DNA from 2 places in the Brevibacillus sp. SKDU10 genome. Region 2 is predicted to be linked to the other one. Evidence: predicted binding sites of a transcription regulator. Region 2 holds the regulator's gene; the other holds the start of a gene.
The links. Region 2 encodes Rex, which represses fermentation and respiration genes when NADH is low (regulators of the CRP and FNR family bind a similar motif). Its sites were predicted from a motif close to TTGTGAAATATTTCACAA; they were not measured.
Positions count from the first base shown of each region.

Region 1: AYJ08_RS10155 (hemerythrin domain-containing protein) is a predicted target of Rex. The motif match lies at 5,781-5,798, and genes of this name have one in related genera.

Region 1 covers NZ_LSSO01000146.1:48,486-64,329, forward strand. Annotated here, with positions in the region: gene AYJ08_RS10130 (molybdopterin oxidoreductase family protein) at 1-509, opposite strand, end outside; gene AYJ08_RS10135 (hypothetical protein) at 496-1,536, opposite strand; gene AYJ08_RS10140 (Crp/Fnr family transcriptional regulator) at 1,757-2,464, shown strand; gene AYJ08_RS10145 (NarK family nitrate/nitrite MFS transporter) at 2,524-3,816, opposite strand; gene AYJ08_RS10150 (TIGR04053 family radical SAM/SPASM domain-containing protein) at 4,089-5,183, opposite strand; gene AYJ08_RS10155 (hemerythrin domain-containing protein) at 5,212-5,730, opposite strand; gene AYJ08_RS10160 (radical SAM protein) at 5,863-7,041, shown strand; gene AYJ08_RS10165 (MDR family MFS transporter) at 7,086-8,726, opposite strand; gene AYJ08_RS10170 (glycoside hydrolase family 18 protein) at 8,881-10,158, shown strand; gene AYJ08_RS23510 (hypothetical protein) at 10,805-11,035, shown strand; gene AYJ08_RS10175 (C40 family peptidase) at 11,183-11,635, opposite strand; gene AYJ08_RS10180 (response regulator transcription factor) at 11,826-12,518, shown strand; gene AYJ08_RS10185 (sensor histidine kinase) at 12,519-13,883, shown strand; gene AYJ08_RS10190 (CHRD domain-containing protein) at 14,065-14,496, opposite strand; gene yidC (membrane protein insertase YidC) at 14,952-15,731, opposite strand; gene AYJ08_RS10200 (hypothetical protein) at 15,761-15,844, opposite strand, start outside.
Region 2 covers NZ_LSSO01000172.1:34,511-50,354, forward strand. Annotated here, with positions in the region: gene AYJ08_RS15185 (cell wall elongation regulator TseB-like domain-containing protein) at 1-283, opposite strand, end outside; gene AYJ08_RS15190 (hypothetical protein) at 302-1,012, opposite strand; gene AYJ08_RS15195 (hypothetical protein) at 1,146-1,325, shown strand; gene AYJ08_RS15200 (amidohydrolase) at 1,423-2,715, opposite strand; gene AYJ08_RS15205 (redox-sensing transcriptional repressor Rex) at 2,753-3,376, opposite strand; gene AYJ08_RS15210 (ComEC/Rec2 family competence protein) at 3,388-4,329, opposite strand; gene dinG (ATP-dependent DNA helicase DinG) at 4,409-7,297, opposite strand; gene AYJ08_RS15220 (tetratricopeptide repeat protein) at 7,348-8,814, opposite strand; gene panD (aspartate 1-decarboxylase) at 8,912-9,295, opposite strand; gene panC (pantoate--beta-alanine ligase) at 9,354-10,211, opposite strand; gene panB (3-methyl-2-oxobutanoate hydroxymethyltransferase) at 10,208-11,074, opposite strand; gene AYJ08_RS15240 (biotin--[acetyl-CoA-carboxylase] ligase) at 11,344-12,321, opposite strand; gene AYJ08_RS15245 (CCA tRNA nucleotidyltransferase) at 12,405-13,646, opposite strand; gene bshA (N-acetyl-alpha-D-glucosaminyl L-malate synthase BshA) at 13,848-14,966, opposite strand; gene bshB1 (bacillithiol biosynthesis deacetylase BshB1) at 15,039-15,740, opposite strand; gene AYJ08_RS15260 (methylglyoxal synthase) at 15,754-15,844, opposite strand, start outside.

The DNA of each region.
Region 1 (15,844 bases), on a different contig from region 2:
CGATTTAAGCCTGCAGCCGCTGATGACATGCAAAAGCGACCATTGTAGTCAATATAGCGTGTTTGTAAAGCAATCCGAGCAAATTTCCCGGTTAAATAACATTTTTCATTGGTCATGGAAACCCCAGAGTAAACGGACAAAGTATCCTTTCCATACTTTTCTTGCAGTTCCTGATACTTTCGGACAATAAGGTCTAAGGCTTCGTCCCAGCTAGCTTCTCGAAAGCCTTCTGATGTTCCTTTTAACGCTGCATTATCACGAATTAACGGACGTTTGATCCGATCAGGATGATTCACCTGCTGATAAGCTGTTGTTCCTTTCGGACACAGCTTGCCTAGATTAATGGGAAAATCGTAGCGAGGTTCTACCCCGATGATCTTGTTAGAGGCAATGTCCACTCGCAATTTCATGCCACATTGCATGCCGCAATAGCTACAGTGAGTATCAACAAGCCTTTCACCTGGATGAATTTTGTTGGGAATCTGTTTTTGAAATTTATCCGTTGGCATGCTGGTTGCCCTCCTCCTTCAAAGTGTGATGTGTTGGTTTGCCTGTAAACCGGAACATCCGATATTTGCGGCGACATGGCAGGCAAAGCTCTGCTAAGTGAAAGCCCTCCTGCATTTCAAATGCCATTTGATTTTTTTGCAGCACCTCGATAACGTCGTTCGATTGCTCTACGGAGACGAATTCTGCCCCGCATAGCTTACAGGTTTTCATCGATTGTTCACTGTAATGAAGTCGATAATTGCGTGCAAACACACTCATTGGACGGAATGGCACATGCGCAAGCTTACCAAATGGCAGATAAATTAACGTAATAATTACAAAGAACTGATGAATCATTTTTAATACGGGATGACCAAAGCCCGCCAAAAAGACATTAGACGCGGTTAAGAATAGACCTGTGACACTAATAGCCATTAATAAATATAGCGGTAAAAAATCATAAACAAAGCTTTGTTCCGCACGAGCTTGCATATCCTTATACCGACGATACAAGGCCATTGAAACACCAGCAATCACCATAAAGGCGCTAATGTTTAAAGCATTAAAAAAACAATAAGCTAAGATTCCATCTGCCTGAATCGTCATCAAATCAATTCCCATAAATACAACCGTGTACATTCCGTTTATCGGCATCGTAAAATACATCCAGCCAAAAACAAGCGGGAAGGTTACGAAAGCGGCAAGCATACAGCCCCATCCTATCAGGATATGCTGAGTCCAACGATACCAATGGCGATTCCAAATGAAGCGATACGTTACCAGTTGTTCGGTAGCTGTTTTAGGGCTATTTTTACGAAAAAGTAATTTTATCCCCTTTTTAATGATAAGCTTAGTAGGTGGACGTTCTGCCCACGCGCCAAATCGATATAAAAATCCGCCAATAAACACGATTGTGCCAACCATATACCCATATAAGGCTAAATCCATATGTGTAAATGATCTTGAGCCTACATATGATAAGAAAAACAGCACCAAGATAATGCAAAAGGCTCTCTTGGCGAATTTGGATGCAAAAGCACGATCCATGATCTACTACCCCCCTGTAATTTTTAGTTTTTTTGCCCTATTTTTTCTTTTATTGGTGATGATCGATTGTCATTGTACTTAATTCATTTCTTGCTCATTGTGATGAGCATCACTTATTCCTGCACAAATTTTTAACATTATGAAATAGTGCCTTTCATTTCTAGTTATTCATCGCTATAATAAAACGCAAGAAAACGTCAATTTGCATGGAGGTCTCGTTGTGGGCAATCAAGGATTTACATTCATTCAACAAGTCTCCCCTGACTTTACCCAGCGTCTAAAAGAGATTTCTATTTCTAAAAAATTTGCTGCTGGCTCCGTGCTTTTTATGGATGGAGACAAGGCTGATCATTTATACCTGATTGAATCCGGACAATTGAAACTGACCAAGACGACGACGGACGGAAAAGAATTAACTTTGCAAGTCTTCAGCGATGGAGAACTAGTAGGGGTGCCCGGATTGTTCGAAGAGAACTTAAGCTACAACACTACCGCCAGCATGTTGCAAGCTGGTGAAGTCAACATTATCCCCCGCCAATCCTTAGAACGCCTTCTCTTGAAAAATGGGATATTCTGTGCTGAGTTTTTGCGGTGGATGGGTATCATGAATCGCCGTATCCAATCCAAATTCCGTGATTTGTTGTTAAATGGCAAAATCGGAGCACTATACTCCACGCTTATCCGGCTGAGTAACAGCTACGGAGAACCACATGAAAAAGGGATTTACATTACGCTTGCTCTTACTAATCGAGATTTAGCTCAATTCATTGGGCTGACCAGAGAAAGCGTAAACCGCATGCTGTCTGATTTAAAGAAACAAGATGTCATCGAGCAAAATTCCCAAGGAAATATTTTAATTAAGGACCTTACCTTTTTAAAAGATGCCATCTGCTGTGATGATTGTCCCAATGAAATATGTCAGATTTAAAAGAGAGTCTTGGTCACTGGCAACCAAGACTCTTTTGTTGAATCAAACCGGGTTATACTCTAGCACTTTATCTCGGCATTTTTACGTGCATAGAAGTGCCACAGCAGAATCAAAGCTACTGCATAAAACACCAAGAACCCATATAAAGCAATATCTGGGGCACCCGTAGCCTTAATCGACATACTAAATGATTTGGGAATAAAGAATTGCCCGTATGCCGCAATAGCCGATGTAAAGCCGATGACTGGCGCCGCTTCCTTTGGCGGAAAGATCGCAGGCATCATACGTGTAACGGAACCATTGCATATCCCCGTCGTAAAGAAAATCACGATGAAACAGGCGAAAAATGCCCAGAACTCTTTAGCATTCATGAAGTAGATAACACCAGCCGTAGCAGCGATCAGCAAAATCACATTGTAGAGAGTTACCCTTGCCCCGCCAAGCTTATCTGCCAGCATACCTCCAACCGGCCGAACTAATGCTCCTAATAAAGGACCAATAAAGGCATATTGCAACGGATTTACATCAGGAAACTGGTGCTGCGTTAGCAATGGAAATGCTGTTGCAAAGCCGATAAAGGACCCGAAGCTCATCGTGTAGAGAAACGAACAAATCCACATATGCTTGCGTTTAAAAATAACCAATTGATCTTTAATCGATTGCTTCATCGGAAGATTATTCATTCCAAACATAGCTGCAATTGTAGTCAGTAAAATCGGAATTACCCAAATAAATCCAGCATTTTGTAACCATAATTGCGTTGTATCACTTGATTGTGGCCCGCCAGCAATATTTCCAAATACGCTAATCCCAATTACGATTGGTACTAGAAATTGTGCTACACTTACACCAAGATTCCCAAGTCCCGCGTTTAATCCCAAAGCAGAGCCTTTCTTCGCTTGTGGAAAAAAGAAACTAATATTTGCCATGGAAGAAGCGAAATTACCACCACCAAAGCCGCACAAAATGGCGAGCAATGCCATTGTCTCATAGGAGGTAGACGGATCTTGTACAGCAAATCCAATCCAAATGGCTGGAATTAACAACGAAGCTGTACTGCATACGGTCCAATTACGCCCCCCAAAGATTGGAACGACAAAGGCATATAAAATACGCAGTGTAGCACCTGAGAGACCTGGAAGAGCAGCTAAGCTAAATAGCTCATCTGCTGTAAATTGAAACCCGACTTTATTCAGATTCACAGCAACAACCGACCAAATGGACCAAATACTAAAAGCAAGTAAAAGGGCTGGAATAGATATCCAAAGGTTGCGGTTGGCCACTTTTTTGCCTGTAGATTCCCAAAATTCCGGATTCTCAGGCTCCCATTTCATTACTCCTTTTGTTGACATAGGTTACCTCCTCTAGTAAGTTCAAACGCTCAACCTATGTTTTTAAACGAAATTGAACTTTTTTATATATACAACCTTTTTTACATCAAAATCATACCCAACTCTTATACAGCGCTTTGTGATTTTAATCACATGGATTTGCTTTTTCACATTTTGTACAAAAATATATTAATATAGAAAAAATTAAAAATGACAAGCAAAAAAAGCAAGCCATGTCAACCTAACATTTCTTGCTTCTTTTCCAATGTTCTATTTATGGTCATTTTGTTGTGTTAAAAGTGGCCCAATTGATTTTGTCCATAGCCTTCTTCCCATTTTGGCGGAATATACATGCATGAAGGATCGCTTGCCAAATAATCCTTTGTCATGGCATAAGCACGGGCGCGTGATCCGCCACATACCTGATTGAAGCTACAGACGCCGCATTTACCCGAATAGCCATCCGGGTAGCGTAACGATTGAAAGACTGCATGATTGCGATATAAATCAGCCAAAGGTGTTTGGCGTACATTTCCGCAATTAATTGGTAAAAATCCGCTTGGCTGAACATCCCCTACATGAGAAATAAACACAAAGCCTTTGCCGTCCGTAACTCCTCCAGCTGAACGTCCTAAGTGATCCATTCTTTTAACTTTCTCAGATTGGGTATTCATGCCCTTTTGTGTTGCAAAGTACAGTGCTCGCCGGTAGGCAGGGGCTGCTGTTGTTTTGATGCTGTAGCTAGCAGTCTGACTCTTCTCGATCAGCCAGCGATAAATGCGCTCCTGCTCCATTGGGGATACCGCATCACTTGCCTGCCCTCTTCCCGTAGGAATTAAAAAGAAAACACTCCATAGAACTGCGCCCCATTCTTCCACCATCTGGGACATTTCTTCTAGTAAATGCGCATTATAAACAGAAATCGTTGTATTTAATTGAACAGGTAACCCATGTTTTTTCAAAATAGCCAACGATTTTACGGTAATATCATACGAGCCTGGTGTTCCGCGGAAATAATCATGCACCTCTGCGGTAGGACCATCTAGGCTAAAAGCCCAGCGTGATAGCCCAGCCTCTTTTGCTTGTACGATCGCTTTTTCTGTTACACGTGGCGTAGCGCTAGGAGACATAGAGACACGTAATCCAATTTTTACTGCGTAATCGATTAATTCATATAAATCTTCCCGCATTAATGGATCGCCGCCAGTAAAAACAAGAAGAGGATTATCCATTTCTTTGATCTGATCTAACAATTCCTTCCCTTCTTCAGTACTCAGCTCGTCTGGATGACGATTGGGCTGCGCTACGGCGCGACAATGCAAACAACGCAGTGCACATGCACGCGTCACTTCCCAAATCACGATAAAAGGATTCTGGTCGTAATTCATCTAGTTCACTCCATTGGCATGATGGTATCTATTTATAATGTTTGGAGATTGTCTGATACAGGCTATCCTTTTCAGCTAATGTCAGCAGTTGATTGGCCATCGGGTACAATACCCTATCCTCCTTGATTGTATGCTCTTCAAATAGCTCATCAAATTGCTTCAGTAAACAAACCATCGTCGATGTTTTTTGTTCCTGTCGCACACACTGATTCAATTCTACCCCAATTCGATCTGAGATCTCTAATAACCGATCATGTTCTGATTTAATGAGCAGTAATGGCTCCTCTAATGTTGCCAGTCGATTCGTCAACGTAAAAAATAAAATATCGTCCTCCACCATAATGTGCCGACGGAAATCTGTTTGAAGGAATTGAAGGAAACGATGTAAATCTTCATGCAATGCTTCGTTCCATTTTGTGCCATAACGAATCAGGGACAGAATGTGCTTTAGTTTTCCATCCAGCTCGCTGTGGTCATTGTATAAATAGGAAAGCAAAATGTGTTCATGTTTCTTTTTCATAGCGAAATCGCTCTCGTATTCCAGCATACCAATCCCTCCTTGCTCTTTTTGATTGTAACTAAGTTGGCTATTCCAAGAAGTGATATTCCTCACAAAATCTTTTCCAGCTATTTGCTAGAATTAGGCCGTGAAAGTTTGTACAAAGGCTTAAGGGAGGATATGATGATAGGACTTTCCAGTTTACTTGAAACAACTACGACCTTCGGAGATAAATTGCGATATTCAGAGGCTTCTCGAAACCAAAAAACAGGAACCCATCATGGGCATGGACCCGTTGTTGCTTGGAATATTACAAAAACTTGCAATCTTCATTGCTTACATTGCTACTCCAGCTCCGAAAATAAAAAATATGATGGAGAGCTAAGCACAGAGGAAGCCCACGATGTCATTAATCAGCTAGCAGATATGAAGGTACCCGTTATTCTGTTTTCGGGCGGTGAACCTCTCATTCGACCAGATATTTTTGAGCTAGCCGAGCATGCTATTTCTCGGGGGATTCGAATTACATTCTCAACCAATGGCACGCTTATTGATGAGAAAAAGGCCAAGCGCTTAAAGGACTTAGGTATTAGCTATGTTGGCATAAGCTTGGATGGAATGCAAAAGACGCATGATTTTTTCCGTCAAAAAGAAGGCGCCTTTGATTTAGCCATTCGTGGAATCCGAAACTGTATGGCTGTGGGTCAAAAGGTTGGCCTTCGTTTTACTATGAACAAACACAACATTGAAGCGTTGCCAGATATTTTTGACCTGATTGAAAAAGAGAATATTCCGCGTGTCTGTTTCTATCATCTTGTCTATGCAGGCCGTGGAGGAGTCGAGGATGATATTACTCATCAGCAAACACGTGAGGCTTTAGACTTTATCATCGAAAAAATTCATTATTTCCAAAAATCAGGACTACCTCGCGAAATTTTAACAGTTGACAACCATGCAGATGCAATCTATCTCTACCTAAAAGTAATGGAAACCGATCCTGAGCTAGCAGAACGCATTTGGGAAAAGCTGCAACGTAATGGCGGTAATCGTTCTGGTATCGCTTTCTGCAATATTGATCATCGTGGAATTGTACATCCTGATCAATTTAGTCAAAACATCCCACTTGGAAATCTGCGGGAACAGTCCTTCGCAGAGATATGGCAGGGAGATCATCCTATTCTTCTTGGGTTGCGTGACCGAAAAAGCAAAATTCATGGGCGCTGTGCGACCTGTCAATACTTCTCCGTCTGTAACGGAAACTTCCGGCCTCGCGCACAGGGGTTCTATGGAGATTTCTGGGCATCTGATCCACAATGTTATTTAACAGAGGATGAAATTCACTTGGCCGCATCCGTATAAGGAAAGAAAAAGAGCTTTGCCGTATGCAAAGCTCTTTTCTTTTTCTACTCCTGCTCATTCAATCTCTTTTTGGAATTACTCCCCAATGAAGCTTTTTTGGTAGCTACCTGCCGTGTATCGCCTTCACTACGCAACGGTATTTCTCGTAGAAAAAACGTAAGAAGTAAAGCAAATACAAGCAACCAGGTGGAAGTAAGAAAAACTCCTGCTAATGCATACTGCAAGGCATCTCGTAAATTGGCAATTACATGATTAAACAGCTCGTGCAGCACTGGTGGAAGACTCTTTTCTATTTGATCCAGCCGCTGTAGGTCCAGTAAAATTTGTGGGTTATGCAATGCGCTGATTTTCTGGACAAGTTCTGGCGGAATGTTAGGCAGATGACTAATACCTAATTGTGCCGTCGACTCACTCATTTTTAAGCCGATGCGTACGGAAAGAATGGTTCCCATAATAGCTACGCCAATTGTCCCGCCTAAGGAACGAAATAACTGTGACGCGGCTGTAGCAACTCCTAAATCCTTACTCTTCACTGCATTTTGGACAGTGATCGTAAATAAGGGCATAGCTACTCCCAGCCCTAATCCAAATACAATTAGATTGAACACAATTGAGCTATTCGTAGTTCCTTGATCCATTCGGGCCAGTAAATACATCCCTGCAAGCATGAGCACTAAGCCACCCAAGGCAAATTTCTTATACGTACCTGTCTTCGTCATCAATTGACCGCATACTGCACTCCCCACAACCAAGCTAAGCGTCATAGGCATTGTTAGATAGCTAGAATGAGTAGCCGAATATCCAAGTACCCCCTGAATAAAAAATGGCATGTACATAATTGATGCATACATCCCAGCTCCAACAATAAAGCCAATTACATTTGAGATCGTGAAAATATCATTACGAAATAAATGTAATGGAATAACAGGATTTATCGCTTGCTTTTCAATATAAATAAATAAAAATAATGAAATCACAGTAAAGGCAAACAAACCGAGAATCGTCAGGGACGTCCATTCATATTTTGTGCCCGCCCATGAAAATGCTAGCAGAAAAGGCACCATCGTTGTCGTAATAAGTAGCGAACCCCAGTAATCAACGGTTTGCTTCTCTTTATGAACTGCACGTGGAAACAGCCAATAAATCATTCCAATTGCAATGATTCCAAACGGTAAAAACACCCAAAACACCCAATGCCAATCTGCATTATCAACAATATATCCACCTAGCACAGGTCCAAACACACTAGCTAATCCAAACACCGATGACATTAAGCCTTGCCATCTCCCTCGCTCCCTTGGAGCAAATAGGTCAGCTATGGAGGTAAAAGCCGTGGACATGATTACCCCTGCACCAGCACCCTGAATACCTCGATACAAAATCAGTTCAAAAATATTGTGAGATGTTCCACATAAAAAGGCACCTAAAACAAATACTCCTAATCCGATCAAAATGAAAGGCTTGCGGCCATACATGTCAGAAAGCTTTCCTACTAATATGGTTGCGATGCTTGAGGTGAGCATATAGATCGTAAACACCCAACTGTAATAATCCATGCCACCCAATTTAGCAATAATTTTAGGGAGCGCTGTCCCCACAATTGTTTGATTAATGGAAGCAAACAATAACGCCGACATAATAGCTAGCATAACTGTCACTTTTCGCCTGTAGTCCAATTCCTGCATACATTTCATTCCTTTCTCATTCGCCTCCTTATTGTGCCCTTGTCAAAAAACATGCATCACATCATTCCCTCCAGATACATCCAAGAAAAATAGCACCTAAATTGGCTTCCTCTTGAATATGAGTAGAAGAGATAAACAACAAGGAGGTGGCCTCATGATCATTTATGTTGTCCGACCCGGTGACAGTTTATATCAAATCGCCAATCGTTATAAAACCTCTGTAGAACAAATCGCCAACGATAATGATCTTACGCCCCAACAAACCCTGGTAGTAGGTCAATCGCTAGTAATCGTTACTCCTAAGCAGTACACGGTCCAGCCCGGGGATACTCTTTATGAGATTGCATTAAGATTCAATGTCTCTGTTCAACAATTAGAAGCAGCAAACAATCTTTCTGCTTCAAGGCCAATTTATCCTGGCATGGTTTTAACCATTCCCCAAGCACCTCAGCCCACGATTGAAGTGAATGCCTACATAGAGCCACGCAGAAACATCGCAATGACTGAACAAATTGCTCAAGAATCAGCACCCTATTTAACCTACATTGCCCCATTTAGCTATCAAATCAAGCGAGATGGGAGTCTTACCTCACTGGAGCTGGGCGATCTGCCAAGGATCGCTTCATCAAATGGAGCAACCTTGATGATGGTGATTACAAACATAGAAAATAATCAATTCAGTGCGGAATTAGGTGAGGAAATTCTAAACGATGAGCAAAAACAAAATCGCTTGCTCGATGAAATCATACAGAGAGCGCAAAGATATGGATTTAGTGACATTCATTTTGATATCGAGCACCTTTATCCCAAAGATCGCGAAGCCTATAATCAATTTTTGCGGAAAGCAAGGGATCGTCTCCATGCGAATGGATACATGATATCAACTGCACTTGCCCCGAAAACCAGTGCTACCCAACAAGGTCAATGGTACGAGGCTCATGACTATCGTGCCCATGGAGAGATCGTTGATTTTGTAATTATTATGACCTATGAATGGGGATATAGCGGGGGGCCTCCAATGGCTGTCTCGCCAATCGGACCGGTGCGGCGTGTACTTGAATATGCATTAACTGAGATGCCCGCTACAAAAATTATGATGGGACAAAATTTATATGGCTATGACTGGACACTCCCCTATCGTCCCGGAGGAAGATATGCGAAAGTAGTGAGTCCTAAAGAGGCGGTTAACCTAGCACGACGTTACCAGCAATCCATTCAATACGACCCGGTAGCACAAGCACCGCATTTTCGGTATTTCGATGAACAAGGTCGCGAGCATGAAGTCTGGTTTGAGGATGCACGTTCGATGCGAGCTAAGTTTTCATTATTAAAAGAGTTAAATTTACGAGGAATTAGCTATTGGAGACTAGGCATTCCCTTTAAACAAAACTGGGTGCTTTTGGATCAAACCTTTCAAATTAAAAAATCTTGATGGATCTCCCCCAAAACAATCTGGTGAAACTGTCGTGTCATTTCGACGGTCTCACCCCGTCTAAAACCATGCATAATTTATGCCAGTTTATTAAAAATATATTGCCTACTTAGATCGTTTTCCTTACGATATGAGATGAGATTTACCATTGGGAGTGTTCCTCATGCGAAGAGTAGTTTACGTCTTACTATCATAAGCACGCTAGTTGACCCAGTAGATATTCTCAGCTCTCATACACTAGCAGCTACAATCAATGCTCCCCAGTCACCTGTGCTTACAAGCTTCCAGCAGTGAAAGCGTCTGGTACAGCTCTAAAGGAATTCGTCGATCAACATATTGCAATTGCTTCAAAGAAAGAGGCGATTGAGCTTGTTCTTGGACTTGAGAATTATTATGTCACTCACCTCAAGCTGTGGAAGCCTACCTCTGAACAGCCTTCTATATAAGTAAAGCTGCAAAAGCTCGCGAAGCAGCATAATTCCTTTGACAAGCTTGTCCAACATGATCCTTTGATGCAAAAGCTCCAACAGGAAATAGCACAAGAAGGGTATAAGCTCACTTGGAAGAGTAAAAACATTCTGCCTGCTGTTCCCTATGAGGAATTAGCTGCCTATTATAGCTATTGTCTAATGAGATGCGTTCTTACTTGGCGCTTAAAGCTATCGAATCTCAACAGCCTTTTACCGATGGGCAACGATTGCGATTGTCTTGCCATGAATTATCATTGCGGGTTATTTCAGCAGAAAGATTTTTGCAGACCTACCCAACAAGCCCAAAACGAAACACTGTCTATCCCATGTACCGAGCCTATTTGCTTTGTTATATAAAAGGAATGCCACAAAGTCCTGCTTATGATCATAACTTGGGGATTTTCTAAAACATAGCAGATCCGCTTTCGTCAGAATGCTTCTTTTTCCATGGGTAAAGATCTGATTTTTGCTCTACTGGTCTTTTTCATCGTGTCAAAAAGCTCTCCCGTTGGCCATTATTCGCCTTACGAGAGAGCTTCTTCTGTTTACTTTCTTTATAAGAAACGCGCAGCTTTTTCATAGTGGTCATTCCACCAGCCCTTAGACATGTTGCTGTACTTAACGCCTTCCTTTCCGTATATATGTAGAACCTGATTGTTTCCGGCGTAAATTCCTACGTGACCAATACGGTTAATGGATTTTTTGGGGTATTTCATGGTTTTCTTTGTCGAAAAAAATACGAGATCACCGACTCGCAATTTACATCGAGGAATGGGAGTTCCTTGTTTATATTGGGAGCGTGCCCCACCTGCGCCTAAGTCAATTCCTGCTCCTTCTTTATAAGCCCACATTGTAAAACCAGAGCAATCCATCGTTGTCTTTTCTTTACGGCTAGAACAATATTTGTATGGTATCCCCAAATATTGTTCGGCTGTTGCAATAATATTTCGACCAATTATACAATCGGTAGGCTGATTATTCCTTTTCCATGTTACTTTTTTTCTCATCTGTCATCCTCCCGTGAAATGAAATATTTCCTCGCAATACATTTCTTACAAATCTTCTCTGGAACGAAAAGAGAATTTAAGATTTTCGTGAGAATTGGTAAAAGGGGGATCAATTGGTTACACTACAACAGATATACCTGTTTTGAAGCAACAGCTTTACATACAAAGCGGGGGGGGGGGTGACAGCAGCATGAGTCCGACAGATAGCAAAGGGAGCTTTCTCTTAGTTGAAGATGAAAAAAATCTTGCACGTTATTTACAATTGGAATTAATGAATGAAGGATATAAAGTAGAGATTTGTTATGATGGGGAGATCGGGCTTGAAAAAGCATTACATAATGAATACGATCTCATTCTGTTGGATGTCATGATTCCCCAAATCTCCGGTATTGAAGTGTGTCGGCGTATTCGAGATACAGGAAGTGAGGTACCGATCATCATGCTTACGGCACGTAATGAGGTTCAGGATATTGTAGCTGGACTAGACAGTGGTGCTAATGATTATTTAACTAAGCCCTTTGCTATCGAGGAGTTATTTGCTCGTATCCGTGCTAATCTTCGCCCGGTTGTTTCCAAGAATCAGGAAATACTAAACATCGGCACATTGGAAATCCAAGTACAGAACCGGCGTGTATTCCGTGATACAAAGGAAATTTTATTAACCCCACGAGAATTTGATTTATTGCTGTACTTAGCTAATCATCAAGGTCAAGCTTTAACCCGCGAACAATTATTGACGGCAGTTTGGGGATTCGACTTTATGGGCAATACCAATGTAGTCGATGTGTATATCCGCTATCTACGCAATAAGATTGAACGAAAACGAGCCAAAAAATTAATCCATACCATTCGTGGAGTTGGCTACAGTTTACGGGTGGAATAAATGCTAAAACAAGTAACTAGACGCCTGCCAACTTCTTTAACTTGGCGATTAACCGTCATTTTAACCACTGCAATGACTCTGTTTTTGTTATTTATGAATTTGTTTGTCTACATTTCTACTAGTAATTTGGTTTATCAATATGAACAAAAGCAATTGCAAAAGAAGGTTGTGACAATTTTAAATGAGTTGCAAAAAGCTACTTTGGGTCATAAAACCACTAACCTTCAAGTTGTAAAGGATGTACTGTTGAAATATGCTGATGTTCATCAAGCGATTCTATTAGAAACCTCCACTGACAAAACCCTAGCATCTGTGATTGGTACTGGCTGGACAGAAGAAGACTTAGGTAATCAAGAAAATGTAATTAGCTCAATGCAAACGGTTCAATTACCTGGTTTTCCAGATGTCCTTTTGCTAACCATCATTCAGGATAATGAACAACTCCGTCCCATTTTTCGCATCCTGATCCAAATTCTGTGCTGGTCTGCTGTCGCTACCTTTATCATTTCAGCCATCGGTGTCTATCAATTGACCCAAATTGGATTACAGCCGTTAACCCAACTGATTGAGCAAATTCGTAAAAAAGAAGCTGAGGATTTACGCTCACGCCTTCCCGTCATCACAAATGATGCTGAAATCAAAGATTTAGTCCTAGCTTTCAACTCTCTATTGGATCGTGTAGAGGATGCCTTCAGTAAGCAACAACAATTTATTGCAGATGCATCTCATGAATTTAAAACGCCACTTTCTATCATCGAAGGCTATGCACGCCTTTTGCAACGCTGGGGAAAGCATAATCCCGAGGTAAGGGATGAGGCGCTTTCTGCCATGCTTCAAGAATGCTCGCGTCTTTTTGAGTTGATTGAAGATCTACTATCGCTTGCTAAATTACAAGATAACCCCTCTAAGGAAGCCTTATTTGCCACACAGGATATGGTTCCTTTGTTAGAAGAAATCCGTACAACATGGACAACGCTATTTCCTAAACACCTTTCGCTTTACTTTTCATGGGATGCACCATTAACATTACCTATGAATACAGGTAAAATCCGTCAACTTTTTGATATTTTATTAGATAATGCCAAAAAATACACAGAGGAGGGCTTTGTTGAAGTCCATGTCTTTTCCACTGACGCCTGGGTCGAGATACATATAAAAGACACTGGTGTGGGAATTCCTGATACAGAACTTGCAAATGTATTTCAACGGTTTTATCGAGTAGATAAATCTCGGACTCGTGAAAAAGGTGGCAGTGGATTAGGTTTATCAATCGCCAAATCAATTGTTGATTTACATCATGGACGAATTGAGATGCGAAGAACGCCTACAGGTGGAACTGAGGTAGTCGTTTGGCTCCCCTGTTAAATAAAGAAACTGGTATATGAAAAAGTCGTTTCTTTAACAAAATAGGAAACGACTTTTTCATGCAGGCTAGCAACACCTTCACGCCATTTTTGCTACATTTTTCTACACAAATAGTCGTTTAAGAAGGGCTGTAAAGAATATATTCTGAATTACATCCTGAACATGAGGATGAGTACTTAGCCTAGCATTTACAAATACAAACTTTTTCAACTCTGCGAATCTGACCACGTATTTCCCCACCAGGGTGTTGAGTGGTATGGGCATTTACATAGGTTTCTCCTCTAAGCATCAGTTGAATTAATTCCGCAAGTGTGCTTCCTTGGAGCGGACCAACCAAATCTGCACTAGTAATGGATCCAGTCACAAAGGCATCACATACACTAATCCCACGTTGTACCGGTCCAAAAAGAAATACCACTATCGGCCCATTAACACCTCTAACCCCGATATGAATATGAGCTTGGGTCAAGTTACATAAATCATGTAATGATAAATGGAAATCAAGTCTGCTATTATCTGCACTAAGCTTGAACGTAGCGGTCCCAGAAGCATCTGTGAGAACAGGTGGGACTTCCTCAGAGCCTCGTAGCTTAGTCTTAAATTGTATTGTCATCTCTACACCTCCTTATAATACTTTATTAGAAAGATCAAAAATGGCTTGTATGTTCAACTACTCAAAGGATATAGAATATGTTTTTGTTTTCTTGTACATCTTTTTGAAGGTAAACATGAAATAGTAAGCCCTAGGTAAAATTCGAACTGCCCTCTAACGGTTTTATCCCGTCAGAGAACTCTCATCTGTGCTTCTAATAAAAATGAGAAATAACGCTTTACAAGCATGAATTATCAGACATAATAGAGAACTCTTTGCTTAATCCTACTCTTTCCCAGAACTCTTGTGCATTTGGCAGTTTCGATACAATTCTCATTCCATAACTCTACTACTTCTCCGATAAATATTGCTGTCTACTAGTTCCTATGCTGGTTTTGCTTTAACAGTTTTTATTAAAAAAGAGGACGGTTATCCCTTCAAACTGGACAACTATCCTCTTTCATGATCATTTATATTTATTTTGCACTTGTAGAAGAAGTTAGCGGTACATGATAAACCTTATTTAAAAAATAGGTTTGCACGAGCGAAAATACTCCACCCACGACCCAATATAACGGAAGGGCTGCAGGCAAATTTATTCCTGCCATAAAGATCATAATCGGCATCATGTAATAGAACATTTTCATATTATTAGCTCCCATGGTAGGAGTCATTTTCGTTGACAGAATCGTTTGGAACAGGGTTGTAGCTGCTGCTAGTAAAGGCAAGATATAAAATGGATCGGCATGTCCTAAGTTAAACCACATAAATGAATGGTCAGCAATCTCTGGTGTACGACGAATCGCAAAATAAAATGCCATTAGGATCGGCATCTGAACCAGAGCAGGGAGACAGCCCGCCATTGGATTAACTCCGCTTGCTTTGTACAATTCCATCATTTCCATTTGCATTTTTTGGGCTTGTTTAGGGTCCTGATTGGAATTACTATACTTCTTTTTCAGTTTATCAATCTGCGGTTGCAGCTTTTTCATGGCAGCTCCACTTTTCATTTGCTTCATCATGAGAGGCAATAAAAGTGTTCGAATCAACAGCGTCATAATAACAATCGCTAACCCATAATTCCCATCTGTTACGCTAGCAACATTTTGGATTAACCATGAAAATGGATAAACAAAAAAGTGATCCCAGATACCAGGACTATCTGATGTTATCGGAGCTGTATTGCTACATCCGCTCAGCAATAACACCACAGCACCAAATAAAAATATAGGTAATGATTTACGTACAGCTTTCATGAACAAATCCTCCTCATTGTTTGCAAACTCTATAAACAAACAAGGAGAAGGTTTGGGAGTGTATCATCAGATGACGTGGTTGCTCGCTTCTCTTTTCGCATAGGTACTCGTCG
Region 2 (15,844 bases):
GAAAAGCTTTTTCCAGTAAGTCAAATGTGACGTGTTCTTTGCTAAACCAAGCCACCACTGGGGTTCCTACCTTGTTTTTTCCTGTAACTACTATATAGGCTTCCCGTCCTCGATATTCTTCTATCGTATCGATCTCAGCAATGTTTGTTTTTTCTGCTACTAATGCTCTGGCCTCTGCTTCTAAGGTGTAACGCTCAGACAATAAGCTGGAAAGTAGCTGATACAGGGATACGCCTAGCACAACAAGCGCACATGCTGAAATGATCAAGATGCGTTTCCACACAATGATTCTCCTACTTCCCTAAAAATTAAAAATTAGTTGATCTGATCTATCGCCCTTCTGGTTCTTCAACTGAAGCAAGACGACCATACGCTTCAATTGTTTTCTTTCATCATCATACCACAAGTGATAGTCAATTGTAGTTGATTGCTGCAATTGTACAAGTTCATTTTCTACAGGAAAAGATGGTCCCAACCATTCTCGTAAAAGGTCTTTGACTTTTTCTGGCTGTAGGCTAACGCTATACCCTCGCAAACCTGCTTCATCTCTTGAAACGAGTGCGACAGGCTGTAGCTGTGAAATTTGATCTTTCAAGAGTGAGGCATGCTCAGATGGTGTAAACAAGGCATAGGGCAGTACGTTCAAATCCCGTTGTTCATTATCTATGACGAGCGAAGCACCTCGATTGTTACGTTCAATTTTCACTTTTTTTCCCTGTAATGCCCCAGTTAGTTGAAAGTGATTGCCTCGATAGCTCCCTGTAAAAGGTTGATTCTGTATCTTGACTCCAAATGGAGTTGCTTTCTCTGCAAAAAGCTGGTCAATCAATTGTTTTAGATTGGTGTTATTTTGATTTTGATCCGCATTCCAGCTACTTTTATCATTCAGCTCATTCGTCCTGTCTTGTGCTACAGATAGCTTGTCTGTTGCTTGCCCCAGCAATACACCCAAACCAAATAAGCAAGCTACTATTGGCACCAACAGCCAAAGATACCGTTGCTTCACGTACATGGGTAACCCCTCCCTTACGTATCTCCTAACAATTATGAGATACAAGAAGGTTTTAGAACCACGTGGAAAACTTACTAATTATAGAGTCATGAGAAGTAGCCATACTATCAGTACACCACAAGGAGGTGAGCGTGTGAATCAAACCGACAGGAGCCTTGTCCTACCTAAACAGGGTTGGGAACAACACGATTTGTACGAATCCTGGGTAGGTCTGTCCTCACCGCTGCGTACCTTGCCACCTACCGCTACGCTCTCTGTTCGTCACTCCTCACTTACAGATTTATGGCAAACAGAGATGCAACGGACGGATTAAATTTTTTCTCTGCCTACACACCTACACTACACTGTCTCCTGCCGTATCAACCACTTGGCAGGAGCCTTTGTCATATGGATAGGCGACTTTTATGAGCTTATTGCTTTAATAATGCAAACACACGGTTCACTTCAGCGATTGCTTTTTGTTCATCCATTGTGATTAACTCTTTATCTTTCATTAAGAAATGCCCATCAACAATTGTATCTGTTACATCATAGCCATTTGCTGCATAAACGACATGGGAAATCGGATCATTTGCCGGTTGGAAATGTGCTTGGGCAGCATTTAGCATAATCATATCTGCTTTTTTCCCTACTTCTAAGGACCCTAAGCTGTCTTTTTGGAACACAGCATCTGCCGCATAACGTGTAGCCATGCGAAGCGCTTCTTCTGCCGGAACCACTTCTGGGTCATAGGAAACACCCTTATGCAGGATAGCTGCTAATTTTAGCTCTTCAAATAGATTCAAGTTGTTGTTACTTGCTGAGCTGTCAGTTGCCAAACTTACACAAACACCTTTCGCAAGCATCTCAGGTACTCTTGCTACACCACTTGCCAATTTTAAGTTACTAATTGGATTATGAGCTACTTTAACATCATATTTAGCTAATGTATCAATTTCTTCATCCGTTAAATGCACAGCATGGGCAACTAGTGTAGGGTGATTAAATACACCTAGATTTTCTAAGTGAGCAACAGGGCGTACACCGTAATCCTGAACGTTTTGTTCCACTTCTGCTTTTGATTCAGACATATGGATATGTAATGGTATGTTTAACTCGATTGCCTTCTCAAGGATTTGCTGGATGTACTCAGGAGAGCACGTATAAGGTGCATGCGGCGACATCATTGTATGGATACGACCGTTGGCTGCACCGTTCCAACGTGATGCGAAAGATGCCGCTTCTTGCAATTTCTGCTGGCGTTCTTCTTCGGAGCAGAAACCAATTACCCCACGGCATAGTACACCGCGCATCCCGGATGCTTCCACTTCCTGTGCTACTGTATCCATATGATCATACATATCTACAAAGGTAGTTGTACCGGTACGAATCATCTCGATAATGGAAATAGCTGTACCCCATTTCACATGCTCCGCTGTAAATTGACCTTCCATTGGCCACATTTTTTCTTCCAGCCATTGTTTTAAAGGTAGGTCATCCGCAAAGCCGCGCAGTAGAGACATGCCTACGTGACCATGTGTATTAATTAATCCTGGCATAAGATATTTATTAGTTCCATCAATGATTTCGTCATATGCTGATAAATCCTCAGGCGTTTTACCTACATATGTAATTTTTCCCCCATCAAAGCCAACCGCTCCATTATGAATAACCTCATTTTGTTCGTTAACAGTGATTACGGTTGCGTTGGTAATGATTTTCATCAACGTAGACACTCTCCCTTTATCTGTTAGTTATTACTTAGTTTAAATAATACGCTAAGCTTTGCAAGCTGGAAGTCAAATCGTTATGATCAATTTTTACTTCTTTTTCGGTGCGAATGGTTGTTGGGGCAAAATTGAGGATCGCTTCTATTCCAGCTTCGATCAGTTTATTTGCCACTTCCTGTGCGGCGGAGGCTGGCGTTGTAATTATCGCCATCCGAATTTGCTTTTCCTTGATGATATCTTCCATTTTATCAATCGATTCAATGACCAATCCACCTAAATCCTTACCTATTTTTTGCGGGTCGGCATCAAAAATGGAAACAATTTTCATGTTATCTTTTAAATACACATTGTAATTGGAAATCGCTTGACCTAGATTACCGGCCCCCACCAACGCTACATGGATCACTTGGTCCAATTTCAAGATATGACGAATCTTTTCAATCAAGTAATCTACGTCATAGCCAATGCCTTTTTTACCAAAGTCACCAAATGCAGACAGGTCCTTTCGAATTTGGGCTGGATTAATATCCATTGTTTTGCCCATCTGTTGGGAAGACACCGTTTTTACCTGTAGTTCCTGTAGATTTGTTAAATATCGCAAATAGATCGGCAGACGGCGAACGACCGCTTCAGAAATTTTTGGTACTTTCCCCATAAATTGCACTCCTAACTTCGTTGTCTATCACGTGTAGAGGTCTTGACTGCCTTTAAAACCTTGTAATCTTGTCCGTTAGAGAGAATGGTAATTGACCCATCCCGGCTAGTCACATACGTATCTGCCCATGATTCCTCCAAACGCTCCACCACCTCACGCATGGAGTCTTTCCATTGCTCACGCACAATACCGGTCTGCACAACAGCAATCTGGGGATCAACCTTAGTTAAGAAGGATTGAATAGAAGCCTGATTGCTACCTTGTGCCCCAACCTTTAAGATTTCAGCCGGCAGTAAAGAAGGGTATTTCGCAAGCAAACGCTCCTCTGCTTTTTCATTGATGGCACTGGTGAACAAAAATTGGAGCTCTCCTTGGGTCAGACAAAACACAAGCGAATTATCCTGCGGTGATAAAAACAGGTTCTCGCTAGGATGTAAAAATGTGATCACCACATCTTTCCCATCCAGTAATTGATCCTTTTCCTTTACATACACAACTTGCTTTTCCCTAGATATATGGATATTACTGTGAATTGCGAAGGCTGTCAATTTCGGCATGTAAATCTTATCAAATTGAATTTTCTCCGCAAGCTTATCATAGCCACCGATATGAGTAGGTAAATCGTTTGTCAATAACAGGTAATCTACTTTTGTAACATGGCGCTCAAGTAGCAAGGAAACCAATTTTTCCGTATCTTTTTCGCTCCCTGTATCAATTAGCATCGTTTTACCAGAAGGGAAGCGAATGAGCGTACTTTCTCCTTCTGGTAAAGAGAAAAAAGTAGTGGTAAGCCCAACAAAATCTTCCTCCTGTTCAACAGCATCGGGGTCCTCAATATGCTGTAGCTGATGTGCTATCGCAATGGACCGGCTTGCTTCAACGGTTTGGGATAATGCAAAGATCATCATGCCTATACAAATAACTAGAAATAGGTTATGTCGCTTTGTAGTCATGGATCTGCTTCCCTCCTACCTTATGGCTTGGGTAAAATTCATACAATCATTTTAGATTTATTTTTCCTAGGAAATGATTTTATCGTAAAAAAGGAGCTATTCGCTCACGTAATGTAGTCCATGGACCAGTCTCTACCTGATAAGGCGGCAAAGATTGCAAAAACATACGACCATATTTAGATTCAATTATGCGTGTATCAAATACAATTACAACACCGCTGTCTGTCTGTTGACGTATTAATCGGCCCACTCCCTGCTTAAAACGAATAACTGCATGGGGCAAGGAAAGCGTCATAAAAGGATTCTTTTTCTCGGCCTTCAACCGCTCCGAACGTCCTTCCAATAGTGGGTGGTTGGGCGGTTGAAACGGGAGACGAACAATGATCAGACAGCTTAGTACATTTCCAGGTATATCTACACCCTCCCAGAAGCTATTCGTTCCCAGAAGCACTGTTTTTGTCCCGGTTTGAAAGCGACGTACCAACTTGCTTCTATTACTTGAATCTACTCCATGGCCTAATAGTTCAAACTCTTCACCTTCTAGTAAGTTCTTCATTCCTTCATAAACGGTTCTAAGCATGCTATATGAGGTAAATAAAATCATTGTCCGCCCCTCACTTGCTCGAACAGCATCAACGCAGCCAGCAATAACGGCTTCAACAAACCGCTGTTCACCTTCCTTGTTTACAGAAGGGAAATCAGAGGGAATCAGGATGAGTCCTTGCTTCGCATAGTCAAAGGGCGATGGGAGTGAGAGTGTTTCGACTCGTTCTTCAGGCAGATTAGCAAAACCCATTCGCTCCATAAAGTAAGTAAACCGATTCTTCACTGTTAGTGTCGCTGAGGTCATAATAATACTGCGTTTTGGCTCCAGTAAAGTAGTACGCAAGGTATCAGCTATATCCAGTGGCGTTTTAAAGAAAAAGAGTTGTTTGCGGGACGTTCTTGTTTCTATTTCCATCCAGCTTACATACTCATCCTGCTCTTCTACTAACAAAAAATGAAGCTTTACAGCCACTTGACTGATTTCTTCTACTAAACCAGCTGCATCCGTTTGCAAACGCTGTAAGGAGTACGGAGCTTCTCCTTTAGAGGATGGCAGTATACGTAACAGTTGTTCAATTTCCTTGGCTACATTCCCTATCTTTTGTAAAATGAGATTGCTGGATTTTCCAAGCTTCTTATATTTTTTCTTAAAGTCTTCTGTTTTATATCGAAGTGTAGCTCTTTGAGATTCCCCTGTATCCATACCCCGTTCAGAACCCCAATGATAAAAGAGTTGTAGCCAGTTGGTAACAGCCTCTTTTAGCATTTGCTGCTCAATCCTAATTTGTTGTAGGTGCTGTTCTATTCTTGCCTTTTCAGCGGGCTGCCACACTTTTAACTCATTGGCTAGCAGGAGTAGCATTTGTTTTTCTCCTTCTGTTCCAAGCTGCTCTACCAATTGAAACAATTCTACGCTGGAGAGCTGTGTCCCAAAATGTTGACTTGCTACTTCATCAAGCTGATGCGCTTCATCAATAATGGCAACCTCAAATGGTGGCAATACACCATTCTCCTTTTCAATATCACCAATTAATAAGGCATGGTTAACAATAATCACATCAGCCTCTTTTGCTTGCTGCTTCGCTTGGAAGTAAAAACAGCGGCTAAACCACGGACACTCTCGATTTAGACAGGAGGCGGTGTCACTTTTGACTGATTGCCAAAATGACTGCCCACTCGGACTTAAACTAAGCTCCTCTACATCACCTGTAGTCGTTTCGGTAAGCCATGTTAAAATCTGTGCTTTGGCTAGCTGTATATCCTGTGTGGCCCCCTCCTGACTTTCTATGCTTTGTTCAAATTTTCGCAAGCACAGGTAATTTCCTCGGCCCTTCAACTGGGCAGCTCGAAAGGAAAATGGCAATGCTTTTTGTAATAGAGGAATATCTTTGCCAAAAAGCTGGTCCTGTAAATGAATGGTATGCGTACTCACGATTACTTGCTGTTTGTGCATACGTGCCCATAGAATACCTGGTAACAAATAGCCCAACGATTTTCCTGTTCCTGTACCCGCTTCTACTAACAAATGCTTCTGATCAGTAAAAGCTTGGTATACAGCATGCATCATCGCTTCCTGTGACTCACGCTTTTCATAGTGTTCATGATGAAGTGCTAGCCCGTCACCATCTAATGCAACCATACGTTCGAAAAATGGTTCAAAAGAAAAATGGATCGGCGGCTGTTCGGATTGCTTCTCCATCCATTTCTTTCGTCGTTTTAATCCAAGATTTCGATAGATATCATAATTGCTTGTTTCCTCAGGTGCAGAAGATGCAGTTATAAAGGAGCCTGCTTCGTCAACAGGAAAACTGTGCATGAGCTTCTCCATCTCAATTTCTCGTAGTAAGGTCGCTACATCAAAACGGAAAGAAGAGATCATCATCTGTAATCCTTGAATCGTGATAAGAGGAAGCTTATACAGGATATCTAACAATCGTAACAATAAGTGTGCAGTAGCAATAGCGTCACTGTCTGCCTGATGTGGATTTTCATGCTGAATATCAAAATCAGACGCTAGCTCTACTAGCCGATAGCCACTTTGCATGGGCAATAATACCCGTGCTAATTCTACTGTATCCAAAATAGGCCCATCAAATGGATAATAGCCCTGACTTAGCAGGGCTTCTTGTAAAAAATTCAAGTCAAACGCTGCATTATGTGCCACAAACGTACGCCCATCTATAAGGCGCAATAAATCAGGAAGCACATCTTCAATAGAAGGAGCGTCACTGACCATCTCATCGGTTATTCCCGTCAATTGAGTAATAAATGGCGGGATTGGTTTCTCTGGTTTTACAAATGTGGAGTAACTTTCTATTATTTGTCCATTCTCGACCACGACAGCTCCGATTTGTATGATGGAATCTCCCTGCCGCGGCTGATTACCCGTAGTTTCAAAATCTACGACGATGAACTGCTTCATTATCGTCACCTCTATTGACACTCACAACTCATGCTGCTACTGTTTTCTTTTTACCATTCGGCAGTTGATGTCGAAATTCCTGCTGTTTGACTAGTAACCTGCACATGGTCCTTTGTGTTCTTACATCTCTCCCACCATTGATTAACCTCTGGGACAACATCGCTGTAAGAGCGTGCTTTCTCCAAATATTGACTTGCCTCGATTTGGTTTCCCTGTTGAAGAGATAATTTTCCCAGTTGATAATGCCCTAGCATCTGTGAGTACTGATCCTGTTTTTGAATGAGAGTAGTGGCTATATCCTTGGCTTCATCATAAGCTCCTTCTCCCTCATGGGCATAAATTAATCCCAGTAAGCCAAGATGATGATTTTCTGTGGCGTTTAATATTTTTGAAAAGGCGATCCGAGCTGAAGTAATCTCACCTGTTGCGAGCTGCATCCAACCGTATGAAAATAAGTAATCTGGATGCTCAGGTGCCAGTGTAAGTGCTTTTTTTAAAGCAGGCATCGCTTGCTTAGGACCGTCTAACAGCCACTTATTCCAGGCAATCGCATGCCAAAGTCCAGCATCTAATGGTTGACGTTCCAAAAGGAATTGGTAGCAACTGAGCGCATGCCTATAAAACCCAGCTTGTTCTGCTAGCATAGCCAATTCCCATAAGGTTGGCGAATCAAGATTTCGATTCGGATCGTACATTTTCAGCATTCGCTCTATATCTTTTTGTGGATATCGAGCAAATAGCTGACGAACAGCACGTAAATAGAGCACTTCCACTTCCCAATCCTGATCATGCTCGGCTAATAGCTGTTCGCATATTTTCATTGTTTTTTCCGTTTCTCCCTGCTCCAAATAACAGATGGCCAGGTTGTATCTACTCTCCGTGTACTGAGGACGGACAGATATTGCCATTTCAAACACCTGTATGGCTTCTAGCCACTTTTGCTCCTGTACATACATACACCCTAAGGCATTGTAACTGATGGAAACAACTTTAGGGGAAACAGCCGTTCGTGTCAACAATCGAAATTCTTTTAGAGCGAGTTCATAATCACAGCAATAATATAGGCTATAGGCATAATAAAGGCGTCCACTTTCCCAGTCAGGCGCCTGTTCTAAGAAAGAAGCAAAGTGTTGTTTAGCTTGCTCATATAGCCGTAGATGATAAAATCCTTCTGCCTTCTCATATAGCTCCTTGTGTAGTTCCATTTGTGGCTGCTCATCCTCAAGAAGTGTAGAGAATTCAAGTGGTTGCTTTGCTTCCAACAGCTTATCATATTCTTTTACCAAGCTTTCTGCAGCGGATGCGGGTATATCACTCGTTTGCTTTATCATCCGAATTGCTTCGTTTAGCTTTTCTTCATATTTTAACCATAGATCAATCACCTGATCACTGCATGTTCGGAGTTGTTTTAGTTGTCGTATCAGGTGTTCCTGCTTTTCTGTAGAAGCCGTTGCCCATTCTTTTTCAATACGATCTACTTTTTGACGTAGGTCTTCAAACCAATCCTCAATAAACACAAGAGCCACCCCCTTTGTCAGAGTGAGTAGTCTCATTGTCTCACAAGTGGGATGGCTCTATGCAAAGATGGAGCTGGTAGTCCTTCCAGCTCTTGTTCTATAAAATAGTAGCGTGAACTTCTTCCGTTAATAATTGAGCGATTTTATTATGCTCGTCCATAATGGCAACCTTAGGCTTATGCTTACGTGCCTGTTCATCTGTCATCATCGCATAAGCAATAATAATAACCACATCCCCTGGTTGGACAAGCCTTGCTGCTGCTCCATTTAAACAAATAACGCCACTGCCTGGTTCACCTTCGATAATATAGGTCTCTAAACGCGCACCATTGTTGTTATTTACGATCTGCACTTTCTCATTTGGTAGTAAATCAAGTGCGTCTAAAATTTCTTTATCAATGGTTATGCTACCTACATAATTTAAATTTGCTTCCGTAACAGTAGCACGGTGAATTTTAGCAGTCATCATTGTACGAAACATCTAAATTCGCTCCCTTTTATGTGAATCTTCTAATGTCTAGTATCTTTTGTTCACACTTTTAATCCGCGACCGTAAGAATTACGTTATCGATTAAACGGACTCGACCAAATTTTACTGCAAGTGCAAATAAAATTCTATCTCCTGTTTTTAGAATTTCAATATCGCTCATTTCAGGATAACGTTTCAATTCTACATAATCTATCTCTGCTAAAGGCTGACTTTGGATGAGATTACGTACTTCGTTACAAATAACGTCTACGTCTCTTTGATGATTCGCAATCATCTGTTCGGCACGAGTCAAGCTTCTGGAGAGAATTAATGCCTGAGATCGCTCTTCCTCTGAAAGAAATACATTTCGTGAGCTCATTGCCAGCCCATCTTTTTCACGATGAATAGGGCATGGGACGATCTGAACAGGTATTTGTAAATCATAAACCATTTGTTCAATAACAGCTACCTGCTGTGCATCTTTTTGACCAAAGAATGCTTTATGGGGGCCTACAATATTAAAAAGCTTATTGACCACTGTCGCCACTCCATCAAAATGTCCCGGTCGCGACAAACCACACAAGGCTTCCGTAATGTTATGGACAGATATATTCGTCAGCATAGGGCGGGGGTACATTTCCTCTACTGAAGGAGTAAATAAATAGTGTACCCCCGCACTCTCTGCCAATTTCTGATCGCGTGCCAAATCTCGCGGGTAAACGGAATAGTCTTCATTTGGACCAAATTGTAATGGGTTAACAAAAATGCTCATGACCACCACATCTGTTTCGCTTTTTGCTCGCTCAACCAAGCTGAGGTGCCCATCATGCAAGTAACCCATCGTTGGTACAAACCCGATTGTTTTCCCTGCTCTTTTATGCACAGAAAGCGCTTCACGTAGTTCTTTGATGGTGCTAATCGTGATCATACTCGTACCTCTTCTCCATATAATTGCTGAATCGTTTCTTCAGAAGCAGCAAAAGAATGGCGTTGTTCAGGAAATTGTCTGTTTCTTACTTCTAGTACGTATTGAGAAATCGCTGACTGAATCATGTCACCGATCTGGGCGTATGATTTGACAAATTTAGGCGTTAAATTGGAAGCATAAGAAAGTACATCATGGAACACTAGAACCTGTCCATCGCATTGTACCCCAGCTCCAATACCAATAACAGGGATTTCCACAGCTTCCGCAACTTTCGCTGTTACTTCTGCTGGTACGCATTCCAAAACAATCCCAAACGCTCCAGCCTCTTCTAATGCCTTCGCATCCGTGATTAATTGCTTGGCAGATTCTAGATCCTTGCCTTGTACTTTATATCCACCTAATTGATGGACAGACTGTGGTGTTAGCCCTAAATGACCCATAACTGGAATTCCAGCCTTTGTGCATCTTTTGACAATAGGAAGAATTTCTTCTCCCCCTTCAATCTTCACGGCTTTTGCATTTCCTTCCTGAATTAACCGGCCTGCATGATGAATGGCTTCTTCTACAGAGCCATGGCATGTCAAAAAGGGCATGTCCGCTACAACAAAGGCTGTTTTTGCTGCACGTGTAACAGCTTTTGTGTGATGAATCATGTCATCCATGGTAACAGACACCGTAGATTCATAGCCTAGCACCACCATTCCTAGCGAATCCCCTACTAGCAGGATGTCTATTCCCGCTTCTTCTGCCAATCTTGCAGAGGGATAATCGTAGGCCGTAAGCATAGTAATTGGCTCTTTGTTTTGCTTCATTTGACGTAGCTTGGACGTCGTTATCGGTTTTTTTTCCTGCACATCAGACACTCCCGTTGTCTCCTACACCCAATACCGTCTTGAATGTCTTCCAATGGCATACATTTGTTGTGCTTTCTACATACCAAAAAACCTCCGCACCGCAGGCGAAGGTTGTATTTACGCAATAAAGCACGTAATCCATTAGAATTTCTTCCTTCTGTCTCGGTCCATTTAGGCTTAGAGCAGATTTTTGTTTCAGTTGTTTTACTAGCATACTTCTTAAATGGAAGTGCTATTCCAATAGGATATAGCCTTCAGAAGCAGTATAACAAAATTTCCTAGGTATCGCTATACTCAATATCAGCAGAATATACCTTGTGCATGACTCCCTCATCATCGCGTAATAAGAGCACTCCCTCTTCATTTAACCCTGTAGCTTCCCCTTCCAATACTGCTTGCAGAGTACGGACTGTAACACGACGATGTAAGGACATTGACAAAGCTTCCCATTCGACCTTGATTTGACCAAATCCCTCGCTTAGATATGCCAGATAGAGTTGTTCAAATATACGGCAAAATACTTGAATGAATTGAGATCTCTTTATTGGTTCACCTAATGCTATACGTAATGAGGTTGCAACCTCTTGCAGAGCCGGATCAAAATCTGACTCTTGATTATTCACATTAATGCCAATCCCAATAATTAAGTAATTGACACGATCAGCCTCTGCATGAAGCTCTGTTAAAATTCCACATACTTTTTTGGCATTTACAAAAATATCATTAGGCCATTTAATCTTAACCGAGATTTGGAACTCTTGGATCGCTCTCGCCATAGCAACCGCTGTTAGCAACGTCATTTGGGGAGCACGCCCAATCGGGATAACCGGACGCAACACTAAGCTCATCCATATTCCTGTCCCTTTTGGCGAATGCCACACCCGACCCAACCGACCTTTACCGCCAGTTTGCTGATCTGCTACCACTAGGGTTCCTTCAGGTGCTCCCTTAGAAGCTAATTCATGAGCTAATGCCTGTGTTGTTGCAACCGTTTCGTAGGCGATTATATTTTTTCCAATACGTTCTGTTTGCATGGCAGACAAAATCTCTTCTGCCGATAATGAATCTGGTGAGGAAACGAGTCGATACCCTGATTTGCGTACTGCTTCAAACTCATATCCCTCTTGACGTAGCTCTTCAATATGTTTCCATACTGCTGCTCGCGTACAATTACAAATTTGACTTAAATATTCACCCGAAATAAATTCATGTGGATGATTACGAAAAGCGCGTAATATTTCCTGCTTAATATTCATAGGTCTCCTCCGTCATAGCCGCAAAAAATAACGATTCTATTCCTTTTTCGTACATCCATGAAACGCTTAAGTAAAACCAAACGTCATTTTTTCATTTCATTTGCATGATGTTCCTTCTCACCATGTATAAAATCTTTAGCTGCTATCAGCAAGGCCTCTGATTCGTTAGCAAGTTCTCCAGTTACTGTACGCTCCCAGAGATACTCTAGGGTTTGTTGTATCCAAGGGCCTTGTTTTTGATCACTCAGCTTTCTGATTTGTGATCCATCTACCGCTAATTCCTTCAAGGTTTTTACTGCCATCTTATCTAAAGCAGCTTGGAGTGTGATTTTCTTATTTGAGAGATCGTTCCACCATAGGACATCCAACACTTTTTCCAAGTCATAGCAACGCTCTAGACCATGCTTCATAATCAATTGAGTCCAGTCTATAGATTGACATTGATCCCATAGTGGCTGAAGGATTATTAGCTGTTGCATAAGAAACGTAATGGTTTCTTCTTCTTTCCGAGACATCTTTAAATATCGGCATAATTCGCGCGACTGCTCCCAACTGAAGTCTGCCGCAAAAAGTAACACTACCCATTTATGGATAACGTTCTCTACCGTTTGTAATCTCCATAAATGAATTGTCGATTGATCAAATAATTGTTGCAGCAAAGGGATGGACTGAAATATCTTTGTTTGTTTCGCAAATTGGAAGCCTTTATCAGGATGCCTGCTATCAATGAGTTTATTGCATTCTTCGCGGACCCTCTCAACGGCAATATGGATCAGCAATGGAGCGTTATCCCTCATCGCTTTTCTTGTTTCATCCTCAATCTGGAAGCCTAGCTGAGAAGCGAAACGAACTCCCCGAACCAGTCGTAATGCATCCTCCTGAAATCTGCGGCTAGCATCACCCACTGCTCGGATTACATGATCATTTACATCCTCTAGTCCAAAAAAAGGATCAATTAATTCTTTATTATATTTCATCGCCATTGCATTAATTGTAAAATCACGACGAGCCAAATCCTCTACTACTTCGTTTACATATGTGACTTCGCTTGGTCGACGAAAATCTTCATATACTCCCTCAGTTCGAAAGGTAGTCACTTCAAATAAATAGCCATCCTGCTTAACAGTAACTGTTCCATGCTGCAATCCTGTAGGAATATGGTCGGGGAACAGCTTCATAATGTCTCCTGGATGGGCATTTGTACATATATCTATATCATGAACAGGACGGTGAAGAAGCCAATCACGGACGCAACCACCGACAAAATAAGCCTCGTATCCGTGTTCTTCCAATTTTTTAAGTACCTTTTTCGCCTCTTCTTTCATTTACTCGCCTCCTGTCCTTTCTTGCTATATCCATTTTTCATATCCTACTTTTCAAATCGGGGTGCTAAGATATGCGTATTTTACTAGGAGTTGCTGTGCTCATCTCTCAATTTTTCACTTCATTTCGTAGCAAAGCCTAACCACACGTTAGGCCTTGTCTACGTCAATTATTTGCCTTTGATGCAAATAAAGGCTGCTCTATTATGTAGAGAGTAGCTGCTCATATAACGATTCATATTGGGAAGCAATATTATCATAGCTAAATTTATCCTCAGAGCGACGCAGTCCTTCTACACGAAAGCTTTCGTACAGCTTTTCGTCCTGTAACAATTTAAGAGCATACATCGCCATCTGCTTGGTATCGCCAATCTCACATAGATATCCTGATTCACCATGTGAAACCACTTCTGGCAAGCCTCCAGCGCAGGAAGCAACAACAGGCACGCCGCATGCCATTGCTTCTAATGCCACTAATCCAAAGCTCTCTTTTTCGGATGGTAGTAGCATAAGGTCAGCTAATGAAATAACTTCTGCTACGTCATCTTGTTTGCCTAAAAAGAAAACATCGTCACAGAGGTCTTCCTCCTGAATTAGTTTCCTGATATTGCACTGCTCAGGACCTTCACCAATCAGAATTAATTTAGCAGGCATTTCATCACGAACATAACGGAAAGCTGCTACTACATCCTGAACACGCTTGACCGGACGGAAATTGGAAATGTGCATGATGATTTTTTCCCCGTTAGGTGCGAATTTTGCCCGCCATTCAGCTACATCCTTACGTGAATATCTTCTCTTATCAACAAAATTGTAAACAAGCTCAATCTTCTTATCTACCTGAAGAGAATCATGTGTTTCACGGATTAAATCAGCAGAAACAGCCGTTACCATATCGCTCTTTTCAATTCCAAAGCGAATCATATCGCGTAAGCTTGGATCATAGCCAAGAACTGTGATATCTGTGCCATGTAAGGTAGTGATGATTTTCAAATGATCGCCTACCATTTGCTTGGCTAAATAAGCACACAATGCGTGAGGCACGGCATAATGAACATGCAAAATATCGAGATTCTCATTTTGTGCAACCTGCGCCATCCGATTTGCTAATGTTAAATCATATGGCGGATATTTAAATACATCATATTGATTTACTTCTACTTCATGAAAAAATATATTGGGGTGAAACTTCCCTAAACGAAACGGCATGCCTGCTGTAATAAAATGTACATTATGTCCACGCTCAGCCAACAATTTGCCTAACTCTGTGGCTACCACACCGGAACCGCCCAAGGAAGGATAACACGTAATACCTATATTCATTTTCATTCCTCCCTTTTTTTACACAGGAAATGGCCTGTCATCGGCTGACAGGCACTCGGGCGTCTCCCACTGTTACAAGGATGAAAGCACCAAAGGTGTGGCACTCACAAACCCTTCTGCATATTTCACTCCTGCTTGTTGCCCAAATAAACGCTCCCGATACTCTACTAATTCAATATAGCCATTATTTAACGGAGTGCTTACACTTCCTTCTTCTTGTTCGAATTGACTTCGATACGACTCCAGCACCTGTATTTTTTGCGGATACAGATCTGTGATATCTACAAAGAAACTAGGAGTAGCAGTACTATTAATGAAGTAATAAAAAAATTGCTCAGGACGATAGGCGGGTAACTCGCGTTCGCCTACGAATTTTTTGATTCCCGCCGAAAAAACCGCTTCTTTTACGATCCGGCTTACACTTTCATGATCAGGATGTCGATCATGAAAATACGGAGCTAAAACTACTTTAGGTCGCGTTTTTCGAATAAGATCGACAACCTTTTTTATAGCCAATTCGCGGTTAGCTTCGAGTCCGCGATCAGGTAATCCAAAATTATAACGTGCAGTTAATTTCATATGTTCAGAAGCAATGGCTGCCTCCTCTTGACGACGTACCACTGTCCCATTTGAAGAAAGCTCTGCATACGTCAAATCAAGGATACCCGTTTTTTTCCCTTGTTGATTGGCTCGTAGCAAGACACCCGCTGCCCCAATCTCCACGTCATCAGGATGAGCGCCAATGGCTAATATGTCTAAGTGATTCTCTTCCATAATATTCCCCCTGTTAGATTTCCCGCCAAGCCATGTTACCCTGCTCCACAGCTTTTAGCAAGATTTCTGCTGTAGCTAGATTAGTCGCAACTGGTATTCGATGA